3 regions of the Desulfitobacterium dichloroeliminans LMG P-21439 genome follow, and region 1 is predicted to be linked to each of the others. Evidence: riboswitches for the same ligand, from Rfam matches in the RefSeq annotation. Region 1 holds a riboswitch; each other region holds the start of a gene.
What was found. Region 1 has a riboswitch for glycine ahead of DESDI_RS16900 (alanine/glycine:cation symporter family protein). Riboswitches for the same ligand answer to the same signal wherever they lie in the genome.

Region 2: linked by a shared signal. The riboswitch ahead of gcvT (glycine cleavage system aminomethyltransferase GcvT) and the one ahead of DESDI_RS16900 (alanine/glycine:cation symporter family protein) in region 1 are both predicted to bind glycine.
Region 3: linked by a shared signal. The riboswitch ahead of DESDI_RS04340 (ACT domain-containing protein) and the one ahead of DESDI_RS16900 (alanine/glycine:cation symporter family protein) in region 1 are both predicted to bind glycine.

The regions. Positions count from the first base shown of each region.
Region 1 covers NC_019903.1:3,576,051-3,585,881, reverse strand. Annotated here, with positions in the region: gene DESDI_RS16940 (S1C family serine protease) at 1-959, shown strand, start outside; gene rlmH (23S rRNA (pseudouridine(1915)-N(3))-methyltransferase RlmH) at 1,025-1,492, shown strand; gene DESDI_RS16930 (23S rRNA (pseudouridine(1915)-N(3))-methyltransferase RlmH) at 1,527-1,925, opposite strand; gene DESDI_RS16925 (alpha/beta fold hydrolase) at 1,922-2,677, opposite strand; gene DESDI_RS16920 (coenzyme F420-0:L-glutamate ligase) at 2,698-3,888, opposite strand; gene DESDI_RS16915 (2'-5' RNA ligase family protein) at 4,085-4,630, shown strand; gene DESDI_RS16910 (MBL fold metallo-hydrolase) at 4,627-5,349, opposite strand; gene DESDI_RS16905 (VOC family protein) at 5,469-5,843, shown strand; gene DESDI_RS16900 (alanine/glycine:cation symporter family protein) at 5,952-7,334, opposite strand; glycine riboswitch at 7,484-7,577, opposite strand; glycine riboswitch at 7,583-7,658, opposite strand; gene rnk (nucleoside diphosphate kinase regulator) at 8,033-8,449, shown strand; gene DESDI_RS16890 (glutamine--tRNA ligase/YqeY domain fusion protein) at 8,484-9,831, shown strand, end outside.
Region 2 covers NC_019903.1:2,825,690-2,835,520, forward strand. Annotated here, with positions in the region: gene DESDI_RS13405 (hypothetical protein) at 33-677, opposite strand; gene DESDI_RS13410 (BaiN/RdsA family NAD(P)/FAD-dependent oxidoreductase) at 689-1,933, opposite strand; gene pduL (phosphate propanoyltransferase) at 2,114-2,692, opposite strand; gene gcvPB (aminomethyl-transferring glycine dehydrogenase subunit GcvPB) at 2,824-4,290, opposite strand; gene gcvPA (aminomethyl-transferring glycine dehydrogenase subunit GcvPA) at 4,287-5,627, opposite strand; gene gcvH (glycine cleavage system protein GcvH) at 5,629-6,015, opposite strand; gene gcvT (glycine cleavage system aminomethyltransferase GcvT) at 6,108-7,205, opposite strand; glycine riboswitch at 7,295-7,370, opposite strand; glycine riboswitch at 7,372-7,477, opposite strand; gene DESDI_RS18440 (sugar diacid recognition domain-containing protein) at 7,590-8,450, opposite strand; gene ileS (isoleucine--tRNA ligase) at 8,691-9,831, opposite strand, start outside.
Region 3 covers NC_019903.1:934,687-944,517, reverse strand. Annotated here, with positions in the region: gene DESDI_RS17235 (cell wall-binding repeat-containing protein) at 1-632, opposite strand, end outside; gene DESDI_RS04370 (SHOCT domain-containing protein) at 821-1,717, opposite strand; gene DESDI_RS04365 (DUF2207 family protein) at 1,744-3,444, opposite strand; gene DESDI_RS04360 (LemA family protein) at 3,453-3,950, opposite strand; gene DESDI_RS04355 (hypothetical protein) at 4,101-4,631, opposite strand; gene DESDI_RS04350 (LytR/AlgR family response regulator transcription factor) at 4,825-5,553, shown strand; gene DESDI_RS04345 (PFL family protein) at 5,709-7,076, opposite strand; gene DESDI_RS04340 (ACT domain-containing protein) at 7,089-7,388, opposite strand; glycine riboswitch at 7,534-7,628, opposite strand; gene DESDI_RS04335 (flavodoxin family protein) at 7,855-8,442, shown strand; gene DESDI_RS04330 (IS1380-like element ISEcp1 family transposase) at 8,539-9,801, shown strand.

The DNA of each region.
Region 1 (9,831 bases):
CGCCTGTAAGCATTACGAATCCGACTGGCTTTCCGGTGGTGGAGGTGGCCAAAACGGTGGGACCTGCAGTTGTGGGCATAGCCAATTTTCAGTCTCGGGGCAGTATCTTCGGTGGTACGGGTTTGACGGAAGCGGGGACTGGATCAGGTTTTATCATCGATGCCGATTACGGCTATATTGTCACTAACTACCATGTGATTGCAGATGCCTCACGATTGATGGTTAGCTTAGCGGACGGAAGAAATGCGGAAGCCACTTTGGTCGGCCAAGACCCACGAACTGACTTAGCTGTAATTAAGATTGCTCCTGAGAAACTGACAGCGACACAACTCGGCAATTCCGATCAACTTCAAGTCGGAGAACCTGTAGTGGCCATCGGCAACCCTGGAGGAGAGGAATTTGCTCGTTCTGTCACCCAGGGTGTGGTTTCCGCCAAGAATCGGATTCTTTTGATCGAGGGAGAGTCCAGCTTTAATCTAATTCAGACCGATGCAGCGATCAACCCGGGGAACAGTGGCGGACCTTTGGTCAATTATAACGGTCAAGTCGTTGGGATTAACTCTGCTAAAAATGCTGAGATAGGCTTTGAAGGGATGGGCTTTGCGATTCCTATTACGGATGCCATTCCCGTCATCCAGCAACTGATTGAGAAGGGCTACTTTAGCCATCCCGGTCTCTTGGTCTCTATTGACACGCGCTATAGTCCGGAATGGGCTGCTCAAAAAGGTTGGCCGGCAGGTGCCTATGTCTCCGATATAGATGCCAGAGGACCAGCGGGTCAAGCCGGCATTCAGCCCGGAGATATCTTAGTGAAGATCAACGGTATAACCGTGAAGAGTTCCTTAGAATTAACCCATGAGTTGTTTAAGTTTAAACCCGGAGACACGGTCACGGTGACATATTTCCGTAATAGTAAAAACACGGATGTGCAAGTGAAGTTGGTTGAGATTAACCCATAACCCATAGTTGGAGTAAGGCTATAGGCGGTAATTACTGAACTGATTGTTATTAGAGGAGTCTATCAATGCTGCAGATCAAGGTTATTGCCGTAGGAAAAATCCGCGAAAAATTTCTTGTTGATGGTATTAAGGAATATACCAAGCGCCTAAACACCTCGATTCATTTGGAGATTGTCGAGATAGCCGATGAGCCCTGTCCGGAGCGGCTCTCTTTTGCCGATGAAGAACGGGTAAAGAGCAAAGAGGGAGAAAGGATCCTGAAAGGGATTGGCCCTCAGGAGCATGTCATTCTACTCGATTTGCAAGGGAAAGGGTTTTCTTCGACGGGACTATCTGAATATCTTGATCAGCTGGTCTTAAAAGGGCAGTATAGCAGTACCTTTATTATTGGCGGTTCATTGGGTGTTTCAGGCGAAGTACGACATAGAGCCGATTATCGCTGGTCTTTTTCACCCTTGACCTTTCCCCATCCTCTAATGCGACTGATGGTGCTGGAACAAATCTATCGTGCGGTTATAATAAACAAACCATAAATGAAAGAGGATGACTTCGAAAAGTCATCCTCTTTCATTTATGGTAAGGCTGATTATTAATAATGCGGTAGGATCGATAAATCTGTTCATAGAGAACGGTTGCTTGGAGTCCTAAGGCCATCTCCGCGGAGCTAAGGGCAAGCACTTCATCATGCGGAAGGGTAGTGCCAATAATGATGGCGATATCAGCTATGCCGGATAGTCCCCATTCACTTATTTTGCTCGCGAGCCCTTCAGAGGTTATTTTTTCGCCGTTCACTGAGATCAAGAGTCGATGTGCCTTGTCAGGAATGAGTTTAATCAGTTGCTCATCACTTTTATATCTCACAACCTGAATCTTACAGTACCGGCCCAAGCGCTTTTCATATTCTTTGATAGCATCTCGATAGAAATTCTCGATTTTATTATTAGGTAGATAGATTCTAAAGTTCATAAAAATCCCTTAATGAAATCCCCGATGAGCTTATTCACTTTCAAGGGCTTTTCGTTTGGAATCATATGCCCGGTTCCAAGAAGATGATAAAGAATCCCCCTCTTTACCTGCTTTTCCAGAAACTCCGCATATTTGGGAGGGGTCATCTTATCCTCCTGACCGGAGATAATTAATAAAGGATGTTCTATTTTTTCCACCCGTTGGAGCACGTCAAAGCTGTGGCAAGCTGTAAAATCTGCCGCAGTAACCTCCGGCGGACAGGACATGATAAGCTGGGATATTTCCTGAACAGCTTCAGGTTTAGCTGAAGGGGAAAAGGCCAGCCGTCCCATTAAAGCCACAAAACCAGCATAATCCTTAGCTATAGTTTGAAAGATCAACGGGGCCACATTTAAGCGAGCACCTGCCCCCATGGCAATTCCCGCCACTGCTGAATCAGGATAATCCAGTAAATATTGCAGGACAATAGCGCTACCCATGCTGAGTCCGCAGAGTATGGGTCTTGTGGCCTTAATTTCCTGCAGAAAAGCCCTCACCGCTTCTGCTAAAGCAGGAATACTATCTAGGGCAGGGCCTTCACTGCCGCCATGCCCCGGTAAATCGATAGCTATTGTATTGGCCACCGTAGCTAGCCCTGAAAGCTGCGGCTGCCAAGCTTTTGCTTGACAACCCGCTCCGTGCAAAAAAACCAAAGTCGGTAAATCTTCCTTTAGAGGCCAGTTTGCGCTTAAATAATTGATTATCTCAATCATCCTTAAACAATAAATACCGTTTACTTTGTATAATTATCAAAATACCCCTTAATATAGACGATGGGGGTTCCCTTATCGCCACTGCCGGAGGTCAAATCGGAGAGGGAACCGATGAGATCCGTAAGCTTGCGGGGGGTAGTCCCTTGTGCTTCCATGGCACCGACCAGATCATCGCATTTATTCTCAATATATTTCGATATGGCTTGATGCTGTTCTTCACCGCTTAGGTGACAGAAATTGTTATCTGCCAAATATTTCAGTTTCACTTCGTTAGGAATACCTTCGAGCCCGCCAGTGTAGGCCGGTGATACGACTGGGTCCGCCAATTCCCAAATCTTCCCGACGGGATCTTTGAAGGCCCCATCGCCGTAAACCATAACTTCAACGGTTTGGCCAGTTAATTCCTTGATTTTAGCTTGAATGCCATCAACGATGGGTTGACAGTTGTTGGGGAATAATTTCACGCTTTCTTCAGTGGCTTTATTTGAGCCGAGTAGACCATAGTTATCGTTAAAGCCGCTACCATTGATGGATTTCGCCAGTACATCGTCTAAGCCATAGATTTTATCCACTCCACTGCCCTTTAAGATGCGCTTGGTTCGAAAACGAGAGTGTATATCACAAGTCAACACGTTCTTGGTGTAGTCTAGAATAGTTTTGGGATTGTTAGAAAAAATGACTTGGCAGGTAACACCTTCAGCCTCGATTAGTTTTTTGTAGTAGTCGATATAGTCAACTCCAGTGAAGGGATGCTTGCAATCCCCGAAATGTTCGCGGAATTCATCCTCAGTCAAGACATCGGTCCATGGATTGATACCTTTGGCATCCAGTTCATCAATGCTCACAAGATGATTGCCTACTTCATCGGAAGGATAGTTCAACATCAGGACCACATTCTTAACACCTTTAGCAATACCCCGTAAACAGACTGCAAACCGATTGCGACTGAGAATCGGAAAGATAATGCCGACAGTCTCATCGCCGAATTTGGCTTTGATGTCCGTAGCAATATCGTTAATTGTTGCGTAATTGCCTTGGGCACGTGCTACAATGGATTCAGTGATCGATACTATATCGCGATCCTCAATAGAAAAGCTTTCGACCTTTGCAGCGTTTAAAACGGTATCAACGACTATTTGCTCTATGTTATCCCCATTATTAATTATCGGTCCACGAAGTCCACGTACTACGGTGCCAACGACTCTTTTCACTATAATCTCTCCTCTATAAGAGTATTTACTCGCCTAAGTTTTGCAAAATTACAACCACTCTATACTATACTATTTTATAATGATAGAAGTAAAGTTATTAATAATAATATCTCCTTAAAAAAGATCGATAGACTGAGCTAGTCGACTTATAGGGGATATTCAACATAGTTAATTGACCAGATAAAGGAGGCCTTTAATGAGCTATGCAATAAATCTATATTTTAATGAAGAGGCGGAAAAGTCCATTATCAATATCTGGGAAACCTTGTCCCTTTTAGGGATTGGCAAGTGCATGTCCTGTCTAAATGGCAGACCCCATATTACCTTAGCCATATTTGATGAGCTGGATTTAGCCCAAGCGAGAGAGCAGTTAATGCATCTTGCCGAGACAGTGCCAGTTTTTTCGCTAAAGCTACTGCAAGTGGGGATGTTTCCTCATAATAAGGGAGCGATCTTCTTGGCACCTAACTTACCGGATAAGCTTTTCCAGATCCACAGAGATTTACACAAAATGCTGGGGGCATGGGATGAGCATAGCTGGGATTATTATAAACCCCAAGACTGGTACCCCCATTGCACTCTTTCCTTAGAGACTCCAATAGGGGAGATTCCAGAGGTTCTGAGAGAGCTTCTCAAGATTTTTCAGCCTATTGATATAACCATCGAAGCGATTGGGATGGTATCCTTAGAACCCATCGACTACCTATGTGAGTTTTCTTTGCATCAACACATGGATAATTAAATTGTAAAAATCTGATTAGGTTGGGTTATGGTGAGGATATGGGTGGGTGAAGAGGCTAATTTTTGGGCGAAAATTTGAAGGGGTTCATACTGATCCCAAAAGTGCATGGGGACAAGAATGTGAGGCTTAAGCTCCTGAATAAAATACTCAGCACCAATGGAGTAATACTGCTCTAATCTGGGGTCGACCGGGAAGAAGGCTAAATCAATGGACTCACCTTTTATTTTGGCGATTTCTTCTTTGAATATCCTCTCGGCGTTTTCAATAGCTTCCGGAGGCTCTCCCCACCAATGCCACCAGTTGAGGTCCCCAGCATGAAAGATACGGAACCCCTCTGGGTCAACATGTTCCACGAGAAAAGAAATCCCTGCATCGGTGGAGCCATAGGCCTTAATTCTAAGATCATCTAAACGGGTCTCATCATAGGGTGAAAGGAAGGTAATGTTTTCGGTAGAGGGGGGAAGATTAGGATTCCCCTTGATGTCCGAGCTCAAAATATAGTGGATATGGGGATGCTCTTTCTGCCATAGGAATATTTCCGGATTGAAATGGTCCTGATGGACATGGGACGTAAAGACATAGATTTTTTTAGTCGCTGGGAATTGGATGGGACCTTCATAATAGTCAAAGACCAGAAGGGACTGGTCTGACTCCACTATGAAACCACTGTGACGGATATATTCAATGGTTAAGCCAAAGCTTTTTACAGGAGTTTTCATGAGACGCCTCCGTTCCTTAGATATTAAAAAGATGTTTGTGTTCTCTCTTAAAAATTACTACACTATGGATGAGGGTGCAATATGAAGATAAGTCAACATGAAAAAAGGGGGATTATGCTATGAAGTTTAAATTTACCCACAATAATTTTAATGTGCTGAATCTCGAGAAAAGCCTAGCTTTCTATCAAGAAGCCCTAGGATTCAAGGAAGTAAGGAGAATTGCCCCGGAAAGCGGTGAATTTATCCTCGTCTACTTAGGTGACGGAGTAAGTACCCATACCCTGGAACTTACTTGGCTAAGAGACCGGAATGAACCCTATAATCTTGGTGAAAATGAATTTCATCTCGCCCTCATGGTGGATGATTACGAAGCTGCTCATGAGCATCATCAAAAGATGGGCTGCATCTGTTACGAAAATGAAGCGATGGGGATATATTTTATTAACGATCCCGACAATTATTGGCTAGAGATTTTGCCGGGTTCCAAGACCTAATGAGCAATTGTCTGACCTCACCGATGGAGAATTAAAAGCGAAAGGGTCCTGATTTACACTAGGTAAATCAGGACCCTTCTTTGTTAGAATCAGAACTATTTTCAGTGATTATTTATTCTCGATGACAGGGATAGGCTCCTTTGAGATTTCATCCAAACAATCTTCCCAGAGATACTTCTTCGTCTCTGATACAATCACACCGCTTAAAAGCAAGAGGGCTATAAGGTTTGGAATGGCCATCATTGCGTTCATGGCATCAGCAAGATCCCAGACGAATTGGAGGGTGACAATCGAGCCCAGGAAGACGGCTAGTACCCAGAGAAGGCGATAAGGAAGAATACCCTTTTTGCCCAAGAGGTATTCAACGGCTCGTTCACCATAATAAGACCAACCGAGGATTGTCGAAAATACGAAGGTTAAGAGTCCAAAGGTTAAAACGATTGAACCAACGACAGGAATCTCATTAAAGGCCATCGTTGTTAAATCGCCACCCTTTAACCCTTCTGCAGCGGTTGGATTTTTGATGATACTGCTGACGACAACCAGACCGGTCATTAAGCACACGACAACGGTATCCCAAAAGGTTCCCGTAGCCGAGACGAGAGCTTGACGAACTGGGTTTCTCGTTTGAGCAGCTGCGGCCACGATGGGAGCGGAACCTAAACCGGATTCATTAGAGAAAAGACCGCGGGCGATACCATAACGAGCGGCCATGATGACACTGGCACCGACGAAGCCGCCGCCGGCAGCGGTCGGAGTAAAGGCGGATTCACAAATCAAAGTAACGGCAGGCCATACGTATTGGGAATTCATAATCAGAATGATGATACAACCTAGGACGTAGGCAATCGCCATAAAGGGGACGAACTTTTCACAGACGCGAGCGATGGATTTTACCCCGCCAATGATGACAATTCCTGTCAGGGAAGCTAAGAAAATGCCCGTAATAATGGGATTGATCTGGAATTGGTTATCCAGCATACCGGAGATAGAATTAGCTTGAGTCATATTACCAATACCAAAGGCAGCAATGGATGTAAAGATGCTGAACAGAACCGCGAGCCATTTCATGCCCAGGCCTCTTTCTAGGGCATACATAGGACCGCCGAGCATAGTGCCATCCGATGTTTTGACCCGATATTTTACAGCAAGTAAGGCCTCGCCATATTTGGTGGCAATACCGAATACCCCAGTCAGCCAGCACCAAAGCACAGCGCCGGGGCCACCCAGGGCAACTGCCGTTGCTACGCCGACGATATTACCGGTACCGATGGTTGCCGCCAGAGCAGTCGTCAGGGCCCCGAATTGGCTGACATCTCCAGCAGCATCTGGGTCCTTCGTGAGAGAAAGTTTAATCCCTTTGAAAATATACCTCTGTATGAAACGAGTACGGAAGGTGAGGAATAAGTGCGTACCAAACAGCAAAACAAGAATCGGTGGTCCCCAGAGGTAGCCGTTCAACCAGATGATAAAGTTATGCAAGGCCTCCATAGTTTTTTCTCCTCCTTTAATCTAGGTATCTGCCCCTGCAACCACCAAACGGGGTTGCGCTTTCTATATAAAAAAGAGCCAATCGTAGTGATTGACTCTGAGTAGGCGGATGATGGGTGCAAAATAGGAGAATGCTTAATAGCAATCCCTAGTTAACCTCTGTCCTTTTGCCTGAGAGATTTACAACACATCATTGTATTGCCCCTTCGGCGCCCTTAATTGAGTCTCTCCAGAGTGCTGTCAATTTCCGGTCTTCGACAGGTTCCTGTCACCTGAAAGTTTTGCTTCTTCGGCGGGCGTGAGCCCTTCTCCCGTAAATCTCATCCAGCAAATATTAAGTTAATGATTATCTGACTTTTCTGATTTGTTCAGCATCTTTAAGGAGATATTTATTATTATAAATAAACTATCCATTTTATTCAAGATATTTTAAGAAGAAGAGCTGTAAGTAAAAAATAATTTTTCGAGTGCATCCTAACTCGATGACTTGCCTGAAATCCACAGAAGGATGCCAATAAACCATGGAGGTAGCATAGAGGAAGTAGATATTGCGACTACAGATATTTACTTATTTTAGGAAATAGTATATACTAAGGACAGTGTGTAATCCCTTTTTTTCGAAATTCATAACCATTATTAGCGGCTATCTGGCGATAGTCGCTCTATATTTATCACAAGAAAAGGAAGGTTCAGGAGAAATGAGAAGGAAAATTAGTATCACAGCCGTTGATCAGGAGCGTCTCTTAAAACTTATCAATAAGGAGAGAGAGTTTGGCAGCGCTAAAAACCAGGATTACCTAAAAAATCTTGAGCAGGAATTGAATAATGCGGATGTGGTATCCTCTGCAGAAATTCCTCGTGATGCCATTACTATGAATACCCAAGTAATGCTTAAGGATATGGAGTCAGGAGAAGAAACTACATATACCTTGGTTTATCCTGAGGATGCTGATTTATTGGAGGATAAGATTTCCGTCCTTGCCCCTGTAGGGACAGCTATACTTGGTTATCGTCAAGGGGATACCATTGACTGGAAAGTCCCTGATGGCGTGGTTCGCCTCAAAGTCGAAAAGATTGTTTATCAACCTGAGGCTGCCGGAGACTATGATTTATAGGCCTTAGAACATTCTACAGGAAAGGTTGATATCCATGGACAACGAAAACAAATCTTCCAATTTTCTACGTCATATAATTCTTGAGGATCTGCGGTCAGGAAAAGTAGATCATATCTATACACGGTTCCCCCCCGAACCTAATGGGTATTTACATATTGGACATGCAAAATCCATCTGTTTAAATTTTGGCTTGGGTGACGAATTTAAAGGGAAAACAAACTTGCGTTTTGATGATACTAACCCGGTCAAGGAAGATACGGAATACGTCGAGTCAATTAAAGAAGATGTAAAGTGGCTGGGATTTGAATGGGATAATCTTTTCTTCGCCTCTGATTATTTTGAGGAGATGCATAAAAGGGCAGTGCTCTTGATTAAGAAGGGTAAGGCTTATGTTTGCGATTTAACAGCTGAAGAGATGCGTAAAAGCCGTGGTACCCTGACGGAAGCTGGTCAAGAAAGTCCTTATCGGAACCGAAGCGTGGAAGAGAACCTCGACCTATTTGCAAGAATGAGGCAAGGAGAATTTAAGGACGGAGAAAAGATTCTGCGGGCGAAAATTGATATGTCCTCACCGAATATCAACCTGCGTGATCCGGCGTTGTATCGGATTGCCCATGCAAGCCATCATAATACAGGGGATACCTGGTGTATTTATCCCATGTACGATTTTGCCCATCCTTTGGAAGACGCTATCGAAGGAATAACTCATTCCATTTGCACCTTAGAGTTTGAGGATCATCGTCCTCTCTATGACTGGGTGGTAAGGGAATGTGAGATGGAAAATACCCCGCATCAATATGAATTTGCCCGCTTGAATATGACCAATACAGTTATGAGCAAGCGTAAACTAAAACAGCTGGTGGATGAGAAAGTTGTGGATGGGTGGGATGATCCTAGGATGCCGACCATCTCAGGATTGCGACGTCGGGGCTATACCCCAGAGGCCATTCGTGCCTTTGCTCAAGCCATCGGTGTGGCCAGATCAGAAAGTTTAGTTGATTCAAAAATGTTGGAGCACTTTATTCGTGAGGACCTGAAGCTCAGAGTACCTCGACCCATGGCGGTGATCAGACCCTTGAAAATCGTCATCACCAATTACCCAGAGGGTCAAGTGGAGATGCTGGATGCCGATAATAATAAAGAGAATCCAGAGATGGGCAAACGCCAGATTCCTTTCTCTCGCGAAATCTTCATAGAACAAGATGATTTTATGGAAACACCTCCGCCAAAATACCATCGACTTTATCCGGGTAACGAGGTGCGCTTAATTGATGCTTACTTCATTAAGTGTGAAGAGGTCATTAAGGATGAAGTGGGTACTATTGTAGAGATTCATTGTACTTATGATCCGGAAACTAAAAGTGGCACCGGATTCACCGGGC
Region 2 (9,831 bases), 750 kb from region 1:
AGGAAAAAATTCAAGGAGCCCATTGGCTCCCTTTAATCTTCGCTACTTTTTATAAAGTAAACAAATCCTCCGCCTAGAGTCGTTGTCTTAATCCACAAGGCCAGATCAACCTTTTTTAAGATACCTTCATCCAAAATCGTAGCGCTGGCCTTGCTCTTATCCTCCTCATAATCAAGTTGAATAATTGTGACCCAGTGCCAGCGGCTCAGATTTTTCACCTCACCATTGTGCCAATTCAAAAAGGCGATCGGCACATTGCAATCCAATGCCTCAGCTAGAAAATCAATCACCTTGACTAAAGTCGGTCGCCGGTAGACGGCCTCAGGCATTTCGCAAAGATGATATTCAAGCTCGATTCCCTTAGTCTGAGCGAAAGCCAGCATCGGTTTGTAAAACATGCTAAGCTTATGAACGCCACGAAAAGAGGGGGTGACATAGTGCCACAGCTCTTTCATCAGAGCAATCCAGTCCTTTTGACTTTGCAGCCGGTCCGCAGTAGAGCGTTGGTCATAGGTTAGATAATAAAAAATATTCGAAGCAGCACAAGGCCCACAGCCCGCTAGACGCTGGAAAGTCGTCGGATACCATCTTTGACAGGAACCATAAGACACCTGATTATCATTGGGATTAATGTGCTTAAACACATCAGGATGTGCAATGGATTTTGATACCAACATTCCCCAACTCCTTAATCGTCTGCAGCGCTTTTACCTGCCAAATAGGCAGAAGACCAGGCCCATTGAAGGTTATAGCCACCGCAGTCCCCGTCAATATCCATAATTTCTCCAGCAAAGTAAAGTCCCGTCGCAAGCTTGGATTCCATAGTTGCCGGGTTAATATCGCGAACGTCGATGCCACCGGCTGTGACCTGAGCTGCCGTCCAGGTATTCGTCCCGGTAACCTGAAAGCGCCAGTCCTGCAGTATCTGCAGGATATCTTCCTTCTCGCGGGAAGTCAGCGCTTTGACTGGTTTATGCATATCTTCAATACCCGCCTGTTTCAAAACAACAGGTGTTAATTGCTTGTTAATAAAGCCTACAAAGCTAAAGTGCACACTTTTCTCTGGCTGATCTTGCCAGCGCTTGTGCAGGTAGTGGGCCAACTTATCCTTAGTCCAGGTAGGAAGCATCGCAACCTTTACCCAGACCTCGTGATTACCCTTTAATTTCTCGGCAGCAGTCCGGCTTAATTGAAAAATCGGTGGCCCGGAAATTCCATACTCCGTGAATAGCAATTCACCTTGGGCTTGGGCCAAGGACTTACCTTTGACAAGGATCTCAGCCAACCCCTCGAATTTGATGCCTTTGATCTGCTTCAGAAAGGGTTCCGCCAGCTTAAGCTGCACTAAAGCCGGGAACGGCTCCACAAGACGATGCCCCATATTTTCAGCCAAAGGGTATCCGCTCCCGGTAGAACCTAAATTCGGAGCAGCCTTTCCGCCTGTAGCAAGAATGACACGATGGGCAAAGTACTTTTTCCCATCCTTCGTCTGCACATCAAAGCCTTTGTCCAGTTTGTGGAGCCCTTTCACTTCCGCTTCCAATACTACTTCAATTCCTAAGCGTTCCACTTCATAGCGTAGAACATCTAAGACACTGGAAGCTTGATTGGAAAAAGGAAACACTTTACCTTCCTCTTCCACTTTATGAGCAATGCCAAGGCCCTCAAAAAACTCAATCGCTTGATTATTATCAAAGGCTTGCAAAGCCTTCATAGCAAATTGCGGATTCTGACCATGATAATGCGCTAGTTGCAGATCCGTATTCGTTAAATTACAACGCCCATTACCCGTGGCTAAGATTTTCTTGCCGACCCGCTGATTTCTCTCTAAGATAGTAACCGCCGCTCCATCCCGACCGGCTATGACCGCAGCAAACAAACCGGCGGCTCCGCCTCCGATCACGACGACTTTGAGTTGTTTCCCCTTAGGCATTGATATCCCCCTTACGGTGTAAGTCTCTTACTATAATACACCATTTTTAGCGACTAGACTATCTTAGCCTATAGCGCTCGGGCGGAACTGATATATGATCCGTACAAAAAAACCACGGTGTTCCTGTGAAACACCGCAGCTCTTGTCCACTTTATTTTAAGATTTTATGATGCGCAAAGCTTAATCGAGGATAACGTCCAATAAATCTCCATTTCTTAAGCCGAAGGCGTTGCCTTCGTCCGTATCCACATGCATATCTAAGGCATAATTGGAGCTCACTCGGATCAGAACCCGCTCTAGAACTCCTGCCCGTGGTCCATTCACTTGAACCTTTACATGGTCCCCATCTTTTAAACCATATTTCTCAGCATCTTCTGGAGTCATATGGATATGACGAGCTGCAATGATTGTTCCAGCCTCAACTTGGACTTTTCCCGCGGGACCGACAATTTCCAAGCCCGGGGTCTCATTAATATCTCCCGAATCCCGAACCGGGGGCTTTACCCCAAGCTTAAAGGTATCTGTAGCTGCAAGCTCCACTTGAGTGGCCTTGCGAGCAGGTCCTAACACACGCACATTGGGCATCGAGCCCTTAGGTCCTACTAAGGTTACAGTCTCTTCGCTGGCAAATTGACCCGGTTGAGATAGATCCTTAGTCCGAGTGAGTTGGTGTCCGGCACCAAAAAGGATACCGATATGTTCCTCAGAGAGATGAAGGTGACGATTGGAAATTCCGACGGGTACTTGAAAGGTTTTCATGAACATGACCTCCTGGTTAAGTTTCTAGACGTTTTTTATTATGCCTAATACACAACTAATAATTATACTCCATATTTCGCTAAAAATCTGCATCAGAAAATTAGTACTTTAAAATTACTATTCAATACTATTCAATCTTCCACTTTTCGCCAACGGAGATCGGGTTTTCTGGCCGCGCCAGTCTCATCCAAACGGGTCACCAAAGTAGTATAAGGAGCGTTTTTGACCATTTCCACATCATCTTGCACTTCTGCGGCAATTTTTATCATGACCTGGGCAAATTGTTCAAGGGTTTCCATGCTTTCCGTTTCCGTGGGTTCAATCATCATCGCCTCTTCCACGATGAGCGGAAAGTAAATCGTGGGCGGATGATAGCCATAATCCAAAAGTCGTTTAGCGATGTCCAAAGTATGAACACCATAACCCTTGAGGTTCTGTGGGGTGATGACAAACTCATGCATACAGATTCGGTCATAGGGCAGATGATAGTGTTCTTTTAAGATGTTCATCAGGAAGTTGGCATTGAGGACAGCATTCTGGGAGGCTGCAGTCAACCCCTCACCTCCTAAAGCCCGTATATAAGCATAGGCTCTGACCAATACCCCAAAATTAGCTTGGAAGGCTCTGACCCGTCCAATGGAAAGAGGACGGTCTGCATCGAGGGTGAATTTCCCGTCGCTCGTGCGCACTGCCACAGGCTTCGGTAAATAGGGTGCGAGGAACTCTTTGACTCCTACAGGTCCTGACCCTGGACCGCCTCCACCGTGAGGAGTAGAGAAGGTCTTGTGGAGGTTAAGATGGACCACATCAAAGCCCATGTCTCCGGGACGGGCAATCCCCATAATCGCATTGGCATTGGCCCCATCATAGTAAATCAGACCACCCACATCGTGGATAATCTTAGCAATCTCTAAGATATTAACATCAAAAAGACCTAAGGTGTTCGGATTGGTCAGCATTAAGGCGGCTACCTCTTCATTGGCCGCTTGGCGCAAGGCCTCAATATCCACACCGCCACGCTCATTACTAGGTACTTGCACAATCTCAAAGCCCGCCATGGCTGCTGTCGCGGGATTCGTCCCATGGGCAGAATCCGGTACAATAACCTTCGTTCGCTTAAAATCACGCTGCTGTTCATGGTAGGCTTTAATGATGAGAATTCCTGTCATTTCTCCATGAGCTCCGGCTGCCGGCTGGAGAGTAAAGGCATCCATCCCCGTAATCTCCGCCAGATCCTCCTGAAGTTCAACCATCAAACCCAGTGCACCTTGAACTAACCCTTCCGGTTGATAGGGATGAATCTGACTAAAGCCCGGGAGACGAGCCAGTCTTTCATTAACCTTGGGATTATACTTCATAGTGCATGAGCCTAAGGGATAGAAGCCTGTATCCACCCCATGGTTAAAGGTGGACAGTCTAGTAAAATGACGGACCACATCGACTTCCGAGACTTGCGGTAGCTCCGCTTCCCGTTCTCTTAAGAATTCTCTTGGAACTAGGGTCTCTAAAGAGACCTCTGGAACATCACAGGGAGGCAAGCTGACTCCACTCCTACCCTCCTGACTCAGGTCAAAAATTAGCGGTTCTAGTGTTTTCATTGTATCTCCCCCATTCTGGCCACAAGCCGATCGATATCTTCCTTGCTCTTGGTCTCCGTGACGCAGAAAAGAAGATGCTGATTCAGTTCCGGGTAGAAACGGGACAGATCAAGACCGCCGATAATCTTATGCTGCAAAAGCTGCTCATTGATTTTCTGAGGACTGATCTCGGTTTTGATCACAAACTCGTGAAAAAACGGGCCGCTGAAAGCTAAGGACATTCCTGGGAGCTTCCCAATCTCTTGAGCCGCATAATGGGCTTTTTGTAGATTAAGGTGCGCCATCTCTTTGAGACCTTTTTTCCCTAATCCCGAGAGATGAATGGTAAACGCTAGGGCACAAAGGGCCTCATTCGAACAGATATTAGACGCTGCCTTTTCCCTACGAATATGCTGTTCCCGAGCCTGCAAGGTGAGTACATAACCCTTCTTACCGTTTTTATCCTTGGTAGCTCCGACAATCCGCCCAGGCATCCGACGTGTGTATTTCTCACGACAAGCTAAGAAACCAAGATAAGGACCTCCGAAGTTCAAAGGATTGCCAAAAGGCTGTCCTTCGCCCACCACGATATCCGCACCGAGCTCTCCGGGAGATTTGAGTAACCCTAAGGATACCGGGTTCACCGCCATGACCAGCAGTGCCCCCTTGGCGTGGGCTAACTTGCCAATTTCCTCAGCCTGTTCAATAACTCCAAAAAAATTGGGGCTTTGCAACAAGACTGCTCCCACCTCTTGATTAAGCGCTGCTTCTAATTCATCGAGTCTTAGAACGCCGTTGCTGGAGGAGATAGACTCAATTTCTACACCCCGAGGAAGCAGATAGGTTTGGAGTACTTCTCGATATTCCGGATGAAGGGTTTGCGGCACGAGCACTTTCTTGCGACGGGTAGCATCGCAAGCCATTAAGGCTGCTTCAGCTAAGGCGGATGCTCCATCATACATAGAAGCATTGGCCCCGTCCATTCCCGTTAATTCGCAAACAAGGGTCTGAAACTCATAAATCGCTTGCAGGGTCCCTTGGCTGATCTCCGGTTGGTAAGGGGTATAGGCCGTATAAAACTCCGAACGGAGCAGAAGCTGGTCCACATAACTAGGAATGAAGTGCTCATAGGCACCTGCTCCCAGATAAGAGTCATACTCTTCAACGGTGGTATTTTGGGCAGCAAGTCCTTGCATCGACTTCACCAATTCATATTCAGACAAACCTTCCCGAATCTTTAATTGGGCTTGGCGCCGAACGCTTTCTGGGATATCCGCAAAAAGCTCTTCAATGGAGTTGACTCCAATCCGGGCCAGGATCTGTTCTTGCTGGTCCACTGTGTTCGGCACATAATTCATGTTAATGGCCCTCCTCCGCTAGAAACGCTTCATATTCTGCGGCAGACATTAATCCATCTAGATCTTTCAAGTCATCCACTTCTACTTTAACCAGCCAACCCTCGCCATAGGGATCATTATTCAGAAGTTCCGGAGAATCGAGGACCTCTTGATTAAATTCGATGACCTTGCCAGAGACTGATGAGATGATATCCGATACTGCCTTCACAGACTCCACCGTTCCATAAGCTTGCCCAGTTACCACGGTCGTATCGTTCTCCGGTAACTCAACAAAAACTACATCCCCCAAGCTCTCTTGGGCATGTTCCGTGATTCCTAAAACTACCGTATTTCCTTCTACCTTAGTCCACTCATGAGATTTGCTGTACTTTAATTCCACTGGATTCATACATTCATCCTCCTTAATAATGCGGGACTCTAGTCCCTGATTATTGCTTACGTTCGCTGGCATCGACTCAAGTTAGTGGTATGGTGAGATCCCTATTTTTGCCGCTTGTAGAATTGAGAAGGCACAATCTGAGCCTTGACTGCTTTGCCTCGAATCATCACATCGAGTGTTTCTCCTATTTGGGCATATTCCGAGGGAATAAGACCTAAAGCAATGTTTTTATTCAAGGTAGGAGAAAAAGAGCCTGAAGTAATGAACCCAATTTCTTTACCCTCCTTATGAAGAGGATAGTGGGAACGAGCAATCCCCCGCTCGATCATCTCTAGGCCGACGAGCTTACGGGGCACACCTTTTTCCTTCTGAGCCAAAAGAATCTCCTTGCCAATAAAATCCTTTTTCTCCATCTTTACAAAGAAGCCAAGTCCTGCTTCCAAAGGAGTAATATCAGGACCTAATTCGTTGCCGTATAAGGGTAGGCGAGCCTCAAAACGTAGAGTATCGCGAGCCCCGAGCCCGATGGGCTGCACACCTTCTTCACTTCCCACTTCTAAGATTCTCCGCCACATTTGTGATGCCTGTTCAGGGGATAAGTAAACTTCAAACCCATCTTCCCCCGTATACCCCGTCCGTGAAACCAGACAAGGAACGCCATCCACTTCCCCTTGCTTGAACCAGTAATACTTAATTTCCTGCAAATCCATGCCTGTCAACTTTTGCAGAATCCTCTCCGCTTGGGGCCCTTGTATGGCCAATTGCGCATACTCTTGGGAACGATTCACCAGATTCACGGTAAAGTCTTGAGCTTGTTCCTGCATCCAAGCAAAATCTTTATCCGTATTAGAGGCATTGACGACGATTAAGTAATGACTCTCACGAAGCCGATACACGAGCAGATCATCTACGATCCCTCCATCCGGATAGCACATGGGGGAATATTGAATCTGCTCATCCTGCTGGCGGGATAGATCATTGGTAAGTATGTACTGAATAAAGGGAAGCGCATCCTGACCCTCGACCTCCACTTCACCCATGTGAGAGACATCAAAGAGTCCTGCCTGATTGCGCACGGCCTTGTGTTCTTCGATAACTCCTGCATATTGGACAGGCATCTCCCAACCGCCAAAATCAATGAGCTTGGCTCCCAACCTTTGATGTTCTTCATAGAGCGGAGTTCTTTTCAGTTCTGTCACTTCAGCCACCTCCTAAAGTATGAGTATTTGCTAATTCAGCTTAAAAGATGAACACAAATAAAAAAACAGAGGGAATAACGCGTCGCGTTACCTCTGTCCTTTAACCTGAGAGATTACCTTGCGGCTACCCCTTTGGTGTTCTCATCTGAGAAGCTCTCCAGAGTTTCGTCTTCCAGCAGTACTTTTGCCTGAGAGTTTCCCCCAGAATAGATGCGACATTCTGGCCGTTTCTCCTTCGGCGCTCACCTATGAGTCTCTCCTACTGGAATCATTCGAAACCTATTCGATTATCTGCTTTCATTATAGTCAGCTAATGGAGATTCGTCTACACCATTGCCCCTATATTCTAATAATTATTATGTAGAATCAACGATGGTCTACCTCTTAAAGCTTGTGAGCGATACCATTCAGATCATTGCCCACCTGCTGTAATTCTTGAACCATCATAGCGATTTCTTGAGTAGCTTTTGCTTGCTCTTGGGCAATCACATTGTTCTGGAATACACCCTTGACGATTTCCTCCATGGTTTCTTGAAACTTCATCAACAGCTCATTGATCTCATTAGCTGAACGATTGCTTTCGTCGGCTAGCTTTCGAACTTCACCGGCTACCACCGAGAACCCTTTACCCAGTTCACCGGCCCGGGCTGCTTCAATCGCCGCATTAAGTCCTAAAAGATTCGTTTGCTTCGACACACGACGAATAAATTCAGTGACCCCTTCTGTAGCCTTTACTTGCTGCTTAGCCTCTTGGGCGACAGTAGCCACGGTCTGGCTCACACTGGCAACCTCCTCAGAAGAGGCAGCCATTTCTTCCAGGGCTCCTGCGGCTTGCTCTATAGACTCCCCTATATGATCGACATGCTTCTTAAGAATGTCTTTCAGCTCTTCATCACGCAGCAAATAAGCAACCATGGCTGCCGCAACCTTAGCTACAGGAGATACGATGGCAAGAGGTCCTGCAACTCCAAAGGTACCCACTTTCTCTTCTTCTAAAAAAATCGCCAAATTCAAACCCTCACGGACCTGTCCTGAACTATTGGCTTCATCTTCCGCTGTAATTTTGATTTCGTTGATTGAAGTATTCATAATGCGCTGGGCGCCCGTATGTAAAACTCCCAGACGTATCTTTGCTGAGTCAGCGATAATAATGCCTTGGGGGTCACAGACGATGCCATGGTACCCACTTTCCGAGTAAATTAAATCAACAATTCGGTTGGCCAGATTTGCCGTAATTTTTTTCATAATCCCTCTCCCACCTCTGCTGTGCGTCTTAGGGTCAACTCCTTAATGGGCCGTAAAGTATTTAAAAACGCGCAATACTAATACCATTTTTAATAATACTAACTTTTCTAATAATTGTCCATAATTTCGAGGAATTAATTGTGAATAACTACTTTAATTTGGGTTTTAATATAAAGAAAAGACTTACCTGGTAGGTTCCAGGAAGTCTTTTTAGCAACTAAGCAATCAAGTACCTAAGTTTTAAAGATGGCTTACCACCGATGCGCATCTTGGGCATAAGTTCGGATGGTCTTGGTCTTGACCCACTTTAGTATCATAAATCCAGCAACGTTCGCATTTCTCACCGGCTGCCGAGCTCACTGCGATACCAAGCTCTTCCATAGATTCCGCCATGGTGATTCCTTCTGGTTTTCCCTCTCCTGCCTGGTGAACATAAACCTCAGAGACAATAAAAATCTCCGCCAAGTTCGGAATAGCCTTCAAGAATACTTCGAGTTCAGCATTCGGGTAAATCTCGACTCGAGCTGTCAAAGAATGGTTAATTAGCTTATCTTGACGAGCCTTTTCGAGAGCTTTTGTCGCTTCAGAACGCACAGCCAATAGAGTGTCCCATTTCTTCTCCAAAACTTCATCCATCCAGCGGGGATTTACTTTTGGCATTTCCTCGGTTTGGATATTCGAGCCTTCAGCTACGGCGGGGATATATGGCCAAATCTCATCTGCCGTAAAGGTTAATACTGGAGCAATCAGGCGCACAAGAGCATCAAGGACATCATAGAGTACGGTCTGAGAAGCGCGACGCAGAGCGGAATCCTTACCTTCTACATAAAGGCGATCTTTGACGACATCCAAGTAAATAGCGCTCAATTCTACCGCACAGAAGTTATGAACGGTATGATAGACCCAGTGAAATTCATATTTTTCATATCCCTGCAAAACACGGTCGATAACTTTGCCCAGTTGGAGCAAAGCCCAGCGGTCGATTTCCGGCAACTCCTCATAAGCGACCCGATCCTTAACAGGGTCAAAGTCATTGAGATTGCTGAGCAAGAATCTTAAGGTGTTACGGATCTTACGATAGGCTTCCGTCATCTGTTTCATAATCCGCGGCGAGGCTGCAACGTCGTTTTTGTAGTCTGTTGAACAAACCCAGAGTCTGAGGATATCTGCACCCATATCCTTGGCTACTTGTAAGGGATCCACACCGTTACCTAATGACTTGGACATTTTACGTCCTTTTTCATCCACAATGAAGCCATGGGTTAAGACAGCTTTATAGGGGGCCTTGCCATAGGCAGCAACAGATGTCGAAAGGGAGGAATTGAACCAGCCTCGATGTTGATCCGAACCTTCCAGGTAAAGGTCAGCAGGCCAAGCAAGC
Region 3 (9,831 bases), 980 kb from region 1:
GCTGCAATTCCGGTGATCCAGTTTGCTCCTGCGGCTGTGTTTGCTTTGATTTGGTTAAAGATGGCCGTCCAGGAACCAATGGCTAGCGGGCCTCCCACGGCTGTCAGGGTGACGCTTCCACCTGCCGGAATGGTGTTCTGGGCTGATATGGTAATTGCGCTCGGGGCAATTCCGTCAATAACGATGTCCTTGTTGGCCCCGAGAGAACCTGGTGCCCCGGGATCCGGCAAGGTTAGAATTGCATCTGTTGCTCCCGCTATAATGGTTCCTCCGTTTAACTTCAGCGAATCTGTGGCCTTATAGTCAAGGTCCTCCGCGCTGTCTCCGGCCTGAACCGTGTAAATGAAGGTTAAGGTATTTGTGCCGCCTCTGAAACCATAGCTTGCAGTCCGGTCCGTTGTTACGGTCTCCAGCCCCAACCGTGGTGTACCGGTTACGGTAACCGCGCTGCTGAAGGTTACGGTTATGGCTATCGTGTCTCCTTGCTTATAGGAACCGTTTGTAGTTGTAGCACTTACACTTGTTACTGTTGGTGGTGACGGTGGTTCGCCCTCCCCAAACACCTCAGCCGGCACCATGGTAAGCACCATACAGAGCACCAGCAGTATACTGAGAATTCGTTTCTTAAGCAATGCAATTCCTCCTCTTATGCTTATTTGCATTTTCTATCTTGTTCGGTTTTTCTCACTTATTCATCCTTTTTTGTTTATCCTCACTACACGCTGGTGAAGATCTACCCGTCAATGGTCTCAAAGGTGACTGGGGCATCCTCCCAATCTACGCTGCTTAAGTTATTAACTATAGAGTCAAGCTTTAATAACTAGATTCCTAAGAGCTGTTTTTTCTTAGCTGCAAACTCCTCCTCTGTGATAAGACCTTCTTCCAGCAAGCCTTTAAAGCGTCTAATCTCTTCGATGCTGTCCACCGGCCTTTCCGCTGCCATTGCCTGTTGTAAAGGATTAACCCAACCCACAAGCATTTCCTCCGCATCCGGGAAAGCAATATGCATCAAGGAGCCAGCTAGCTCTTCTAACTTAGCCGCAGTCTGATCATACTCACGCATAAAGGAGTTCGCATCGGGGTGGGTATTGTTGAAATCCGGGCCACTTACTTTAAATTCGATAGTCTGCCAATAAGGATGCTCCAGCTTCAGCTCAATGTGAAATTCTTCAAAGGGCTCAGGCATATCCATTCTTGGGCGATAGCTATTTTTGTTATCTTCATCCCGATCAAGCTGATTAGCTACCTGCGCTGTCATTCTAACCATAGCCAACTGAGGAGCTAGAGCGGCAACACGGTCAGGCACACTGCTCGTATAACGCTTTAATCCAGCAGAAGATCCTTCAAAAAGAGTCTCCTGATCCTCTTTAATCGTAAAAGACTTGAGATGGCTACCTGCAAAAACCATCTTGTCAGGTTCTCCACTCATACAAAAAAGCTTATTATAAAAATCAAAGATAACTTTTTCACAGAAAAACCCAAAATCGAGATCTTTTGATATCACAAAGTTGTCGCGCAGTACCTGGTTTTCCTCCAAATACACAAAATGCTCTTTGATACTTTGAAGGGTCAAATTATCCTGCAAGCTGGGCTCCATATCGATTCTATCGTTACAATCACTGCAAAGGGGCTGTTCTTCAATCACTCTGGCAAAAATCCTCGGGGTTGCCCCCCCACAAATTCCGCAAGGGTTTTTCTTGGATGAAAATAATCCCATAGTAAATGCCTCCCTTTAAAAATTCGTTACCTTGTTCCACCGCCACGACCACCGCCTATTGAGCCTCCACCGCCTCCCAAGGATGAAAACCCACCACTACCCTTGCTACGGGCTGCCTGGGCTCGTCTTTCTTCAGCTTGAAGCATGTGAGTTACCAACAGATGACTATAGGCATAAGATGTCTTTAAGTTTTGGCTGTATTGCTCCACTTCTCGCCCCAGCTGCGGATAGACTTCCTGCATCTGTTCCGCAACCTTGTCCGCAATGCCAAAGAGCAAGGCATAGGATAAGAGCTCTTGCCAGATAGGCATTGTTTCCACTCCCCGCTCGGCCACCAAGGAAAAATCCTCCAGATACTGCTTAAAGCCCACTAGCTCGCCTAACTCTTTTTCGCCACTAGGAGTTAGATGCTTTAGTTTTAAAGGCGGCTCCCAGCTTGTCAGGCATTGCCTTTCCTGCAAATACTTAAGTCCCCCTGCATTCGATTGATCAAGATAATTTCGTAGCAAGGTATCATTTCTTTCAGCAAACCTTGGCAATTCCTTTGGCTGTAAAATTCCATCAGACCCTGCTGCTCCTTCTAAAACTGTATACAAATACTCATCATATTCGTTCATCTCTTTGTGGTTACTGCCTTTAAGCTCTAAGCTAACAATTTCCTTTGTCTTGCCCATAAATCCCACTTCTTCCAGCCGGACAGGGGCTAAACAACCCAATTGAATCAAGCGCAGCATTCCCGTCCCCAAGATAGCGCCCTCCTCACAAAGCTCAAACAATCTGCCCAAGGCGTAAGTTGCTTGAACATTGCCGCTGTTGGGAACCTCGCGAAAATATCCCCAGCGCTGCCCGAACTCTTGCATCTTCTTAGCTGCACTGCGCTTTCTTAGCTTGCTAATCAGCAGGATAAGGGCCAGCGGGATCCCAATAGAGAGCGCTACCGTTAAAAATACTGCTAGCGCTGAGACTTCCTCCCCTGAGCCTTCATCGTCATAATCGCTATCTTGAAAGGCTTGCTCTCTGACCTCTGCGAAGCTAACACTCTCCGTTCTTGAGGGATTCAGAAGACCCTTCTCAAGGCTCAGCATGACTGTCACATGGTTGTATTCAGTAAGCGGTTTTTCTGTATAGGCTCTAATGGCCCCATCTTCAAAAAGCACCTGTCCCTCATAACCAAAAGCCCAGATGTCACTGCCTTCATCCTTGAGAGGTGTTCCATCAGCTAAGCGTATGTCTACTTTCACATCCGTGGGAGTCGTATTCATACCCTTGTTGGCAAAGCGAAAATTCACTCCATCGAGATCGGTATAGCTACCAATGACATTTTTCAGCCGATACTCAATCGCATAACGGTTGGTGCCGTACTCGCTAAGTCCGAAGCAGATCTCATAACCTTCCTCCGTGTAGTTGAGCCCACATTTGGAGGCTTTCTCCGCAAAGCCGGCCTCCAGATCCCAAGGCTCCACAACCTGATAGACACCATTGTGGTCAGCCACTCTTAAGTCACTGATCTGCAGATAATCGGGAGCAGCCATAGGAATGTAGATTTCGGTTCCTTCGTCAAAGTCACCCTCCCAGACCTGGGTAATATACATTGAACCATCGTCATAGATGACTGCCTCAATATCTATGGTGCGGACATGGTTTTGAGCATAAGTCGGCTTAGGGCCAATAGTTAACAGCAAAACAACTAGCAAAATTCCGCAGCTATATCTCATCATTGTTTTCATAGCAGACCTCATTTCATGCTCGGCATAACCGTCTTGCCTTCCTGCTCCTGCAGGTAATCTCTTTGCCGAAAGCCCAACATACCGGCGATGAGCAACACAGGAAACATGCGGATCTCGCGATTCAGCTTTGTCACACTATCGTTATAAATAAGACGGCTGTTGCGCACCAGGTTTTCATATGTATTGACAGCATCCATTGTCTCAGCATAGGTTTCGTTAGCTTTAAGCTCTGGGTACTGCTCAGCCACCATGGCAATCCTGCCTAACGCTTCCGCTATGATCCCCTCCTGGCGTAAGACCTCGTTCGGGGTTGATTTGGCAGTAATGACACTACGACGGGACTTAATCGTCTCGATTAGAGTTTCACTTTCATGCTTGGCATAGCCCTTCGTTAAATCCAGCAGGGCCGTCAGAGCATCAAAGCGTGAGGATAGCTGAACCCCTATCTGACTCATGGCATTATTGATGTTCTCATCTAACACTACTAATCTACGCTGTGTGGACATAACCCATAAAACAACCAGAACGACAGCAACACCTAAAATAATCAATGTAGTTGGCAAAGCAAATCACTCCTCAATCATAAAATAAAAGAGCAGGCTGAAAGTATACTATCTATCTATCTATCTGTCTGCTCTTAGTTAAAAGTTCAAAATTTATTTCTCCAACCGGTCAAGGAATTCACCTAATTTTTTATCATATTCGGCCATTAATTCAGCCACTTGAACCAGCTTGGATTCATCATTTTCTACACCCGCTTCATAGCTTAAACGTTCCCCATCAGCTAAGGCTCTAATCGAAGCAGTTAGAAGGGCAACATGCTCCTTATAATACTCCGTCTTCCACTGCGCTTTTTCCGCAGTCTCCAGCAGGGCTTGTGCATGATCAGCCAACTGCTTCGTGGCTTCTAACAGGGCACTTTCTTCAGCTTGGCCATCGATTACCTTTTGACGCAGAGCTGCGAATTCCGGTCCCATGTTTTGGTGTTCGACGATACCTTCCATTAGTTCTTGGAGCTGAGCATAATCTGCATTAGCCAACGCTTGCACCTGGGCCACCTGGTCCGCAGGCACTTCGTTTGTAGGTGGATTGCTAGCTGGCGCAGAAGCCGGAGCCTCATCTCCTCCACAGCCTATAAGACTTAAAGACATAACCGCTATCATAAGGACTACTAATAACTTTTTCATTGATCAATCTCCTCTTCTCATAAATTTCCTTGGCGTAAATACCTTGTTATCAGCATAGCAAAATAAACTTCCTAAAACTGTTGAGGGCGTGAAATGTAGTTTTTTCGTCCTGAAAGTTTGACCAAGATTCAAACTATTCTCTGTTATTATGATAAAATATACTTGGGTTATATTAACACTAGGAGGCATCGTAGTGCTAAAGATTGCTATTTGTGATGATGATGTACAAGAGCTTACTCGTCTTACTAATCTAATGAAAAAATATCAAGCTGAGAAGAAAGCCACTATGAAATATGTGACTTTCTCCAATGCCATAGAACTTTTAGAAACCATGCGTAAAGGTATCTATGATGTCCTACTACTTGACATACTAATGCCTGGAGTAAATGGTATGGAGGCAGCTCATGAAATTAGGCGATTTGACAGTGAGGTAAGAATTATCTTCTTGACATCTTCACCTGAATTTGCAATTGAAAGCTATGCTGTCGATGCTTATTACTATTTACTCAAACCCTGTGCCCCAGAAAAGCTCTACCCTGTTCTGGATAGCCTTTTTCTGGATTCACATAAAGAAGAGGCTGCCTTAAATATTAAGACAGCCTCGGGAGTGATGCGTATACCCTTTAGTAGGCTAGAGTTTTTAGAAGTCATCAATAAGAAGCTATATTTTCACATCAATGATGGCAGTGTAAAAGAAATCTATGGTTCGCTCTCCGACTTTGAGCCTGAGCTACTGAGCCGTGAAGAGTTCGTTAAAGTGCACCGTTCGTGTATCGTAAATATGTGCTGTATACAGGAAATAAACGGCAGAGAACTTATTACATATGCTCATCAAAGCGCTCCTATATCAAGGCTACTTTACGGAAAAGTAAGAGAAGCTTATATGCAATATTTGTTTGTGGAAAAAGGGATCCAACCATAACTTCTCCTACTCATAAACTGTCACCTTTTTCTCTTATCTTAGTGTCCAGTTTATCATACCATTTCCAACCTCCAATTGTTGGGTATGTCTAACAATTGGGTGCAGTTCATCAAAGCTGCTTGTTCCTTTTTCTATATCTGCTATGTCCTCTTCACTTAATTCGACAGACTCGTGATCGGCGCCGGAATTCTGCCCCCGCGGCGGATAAAGTCACGGGAGGAAAAGGGATTAAGCCTAATGACCGGAGCTCCTCCCAACAGTCCACCAAATTCTACCCGCTCGCCGACCTTTTTGCCGATGGCGGGAATGACCCGCACCGCGGTTGTCTTCTTATTAATCATCCCAATAGCTGCTTCATCGGCTATAATACCGGCAATCGTCTCCGGCTCGACATCCCCGGGAATCGCAATCATATCCAAGCCCACGGAGCAGACACAAGTCATAGCCTCCAGCTTTTCAATGCTTAAAGCCCCCTCCTCTACCGCGCGAATCATGCCCGCATCTTCCGAGACAGGAATAAAGGCTCCGCTCAACCCTCCCACATGGGAGGAGGCCATGGCGCCACCCTTTTTCACGGCGTCATTGAGCAAGGCCAAGGCAGCGGTGGTTCCATGAGCTCCGCAGCGCTCCAGTCCCATATTCTCTAGAATTTCTGCCACACTATCCCCTACAGCTGGGGTAGGAGCTAAGGAAAGATCCACAATCCCAAAGGGTACATTAAGAACCTTGGAAGCCTCGCGACCGATGAGTTCACCCATGCGCGTAATCTTAAAGGCTGTGCGTTTAATCAGGTTGGCTATTTCCCCTAAATCCGCTTCCGGACTTTTCTTGACTGCATGGGCCACCACCCCGGGGCCACTAACCCCTACGTTGATCACCGTCTCCGGCTCACCTACCCCATGAAAGGCTCCAGCCATAAAGGGGTTATCTTCCGGCGCATTGCAGAAGACAACCAACTTGGCAGCGGCAATACCATCTTGGTCTGCAGTGCGTCGAGCGCATTCGAGGATGACTTCTCCCATGGTTAAAACCGCATCCATATTGATCCCGGTTTTCGTAGAACCGATATTTACCGAGGAGCAAACTCGTTTTGTTTCTGCTAAGGCTTGCGGAATCGCCGCGATGAGAGCCCGATCTCCTTTGGTTAATCCCTTTTGGACTAAGGCTGAAAAGCCTCCCAGAAAGTTGATTCCCACTACCTCTGCCGCTCGGTCCAGTGCCTTAGCTAAACGCACCATTTCTTCCGGGTTAAAGCTTGAACCGAGAAGAGCGATCGGGGTTACGGAAACCCGCTTGTTGACGATGGGAATTCCATAGCGAGCAGATAGACTTTCACCTACACTGACGAGATGCTCCGCTTGCTGAGTGATTTTATCATAGATCTTTTGTTCCACACGCTGAACATCATCTCCGGCACAATCCAACAAGCTAATACCCATAGTGATCGTACGGATATCGAGGTTCTCATTCTCAACCATCTCGATGGTTTGAAGTATTTCGTGGGGAGCGATATGCATTTTCATCCTTTTACCCCCTTAAACTCGATGCATGAATTCAAAAATATCTTCATGCTGAACATTGACTTTTAACCCACGGGGTTCTCCCTCACTCTGCAGCTGCTTGGTGAGATCCCCTAAAGATACGGACGCTTGGGCGACATCCACAATCATAATCATGGTGAAAAATCCCTGGAGGATCGTTTGGCTGAGATCTAAGACATTGATGGATTTTTCAGCTAAACGTCCGGTCAGCCAAGCGATAATGCCAATCTGATCCTTACCGAGAATGGAGATAATCACTCGGTTGGAAGTTTCTTTAGTACTTTCTAAGCTCATTTCCTTTACCCCTTTTCTTCTTGATTTTCTATCGTTCCCATTTTGAGCAATAAAAAAGAGTCAACTAAAAGTTTGACTCTGGTGAGCAAAGAGAATTCATTTAAGCGGCAACATCTAATGCAAGAATCGTAGCCAAAAGCGCCCAAATCTTTTCTCTGTCCTTTTGCCTGAGAGATTGGACAGTATCTTCTACTGTCTTGCCCCTTCGGCGTCCTTACGGAACTCTCCAGAGTTCTGTCCATTTCCAGTTTACCATCGGTTTTACACCCATGCACTCCTGAGAACTTCATCCAGTCCTATTTACTTATATCGTATTATAAACACAATCACTAAAAAAATGCAAACCCAGAACTGATCTCATAATCTTCACAGTTAATTGTTAGCTAGTGAAAAATAAGTACAATCAAAAACGCAGCTGTTATAATGAAGTTATAGATAATAACTAATAAATTGGAGTTGATAAAAAATGAACGTCATCGCGGTAAATGGTAGTCCACGAAAAAAGTGGAATACTGCAACACTCTTACAAGAAGCGCTCAAGGGAGCTCAATCAGTCGGTGCGGAGACCGAATTGGTTCATCTTTATGACTTAAACTTCAAAGGCTGTATCAGTTGCTTTATATGTAAACAGAGGAACACTAAGTATCTCGGCCATTGCGCCTTAAAAGATGATCTTACCCCTCTCTTAGAGAAAATCCTCATAAGTGATGTCCTGTTGCTGGGTTCCCCAATCTACTTCGGCAATGTTACCGGAGAAATGCGCTCTTTTTTAGAACGGTTGTATTTCTCTAACCTAAGCTATAATGAAGGCCAACGTAGCGTATTTCAAGGCAAGATAGCTTCAGGATTTATCTATACAATGAATCTCCCGGAAAGCAATTCACAGCAGATGGGTTACGAATTCTTATATAATGGCAACGCGCGCAGTCTAGAACTCCTAAATGGACCTACAGAATATCTACTTCCTAGATTCTACGTCAGTACTTCAAAAAGCATAATCAAAGCCTTGATAAATATGCGTTCCTTCGAAATTCAGCTTTCACCCATTGGGTGAAAGAAAAGTGCTCAAAAATATGTTAAATTATCAGCTTTTATGACTCGATATATGGTAAAATAATAGTAAGAAAAGTAGTAAAAAGGGGTTCTAATTATGATTAATAAAATTGATTTCAAAGCTAAGAATCTAACATCAAATGCAGGTCTTTTTCTGCTCCTTGAGAATGCAAAAAGCAATGGGATTTTTGATTTTATTGAAAATGACCTCGTATTTGATAATGACTCAACAAATAAAATCAAGATGAATCATATAAAGACCATGCTCTGCGGTCACTTCATTGGCATTGATAAGTTAGAACGTCTAAAGCTACTTCAAAATGATCCCCTCGTCAACGAGTTTGATATTTCCGTAAAAGAACCTGAAACAGTGTCACGGTTTCTAGGAAACTTCAACTTCAAGACAACCCAAATGTTTAGAGACATTAATTTTAAAGTCTTTAAAAAACTGCTCACTAAAAGTAAATTGACATCCATTACGATTGATATTGATAGTAGTGTAATTAACGTAGAAGGTCATCAAGAAGGTGCGTCAAAAGGATATAATCCTAAGAAACTGGGAAACCGATGCTACAATATCCAATTTGCATTTTGCGACGAATTAAAAGCATATGTTACCGGATTTGTAAGAAGTGGCAATACTTACACTGCAAACGGTGCTGCGGAAATGATCAAAGAAATTGTTGCTAACATCAAATCAGACGATTTAGAAATTTTATTTCGAATGGATAGTGGCTACTTTGATGAAAAAATTATCGAAACGATAGAATCTCTTGGATGCAAATATTTAATTAAAGCCAAAAGTTATTCTACACTCACCTCACAAGCAACGAATTCATCAATTGTATTCGTTAAAGGAGAAGAAGGTAGAGAAACTACAGAACTGTATACAAAATTAGTTAAATGGGAAAAAGACAGAAGATTTGTCGTATCTCGCGTACTGAAACCAGAAAAAGAAAGAGCACAATTATCACTTTTAGAAGGTTCCGAATACGACTACTTTTTCTTTGTAACAAATACTACCTTGCTTTCTGAAAAAGTAGTTATATACTATGAAAAGCGTGGTAATGCTGAAAACTATATCAAAGAAGCCAAATACGACATGGCGGTGGGTCATCTCTTGCTAAAGTCATTTTGGGCGAATGAAGCCGTGTTTCAAATGATGATGCTTTCATATAACCTATTTTTGTTGTTCAAGTTTGATTCCTTGGACTCTTCAGAATACAGACAGCAAATAAAGACCTTTCGTTTGAAGTATGTATTTCTTGCAGCAAAAATAATCAAAACCGCAAGATATGTAATCATGAAGTTGTCGGAAAACTATCCGTACAAGGGAGTGTATGAAAAATGTCTGGTATAATAAGAATATCATCAATAAAATTGAGTGTTG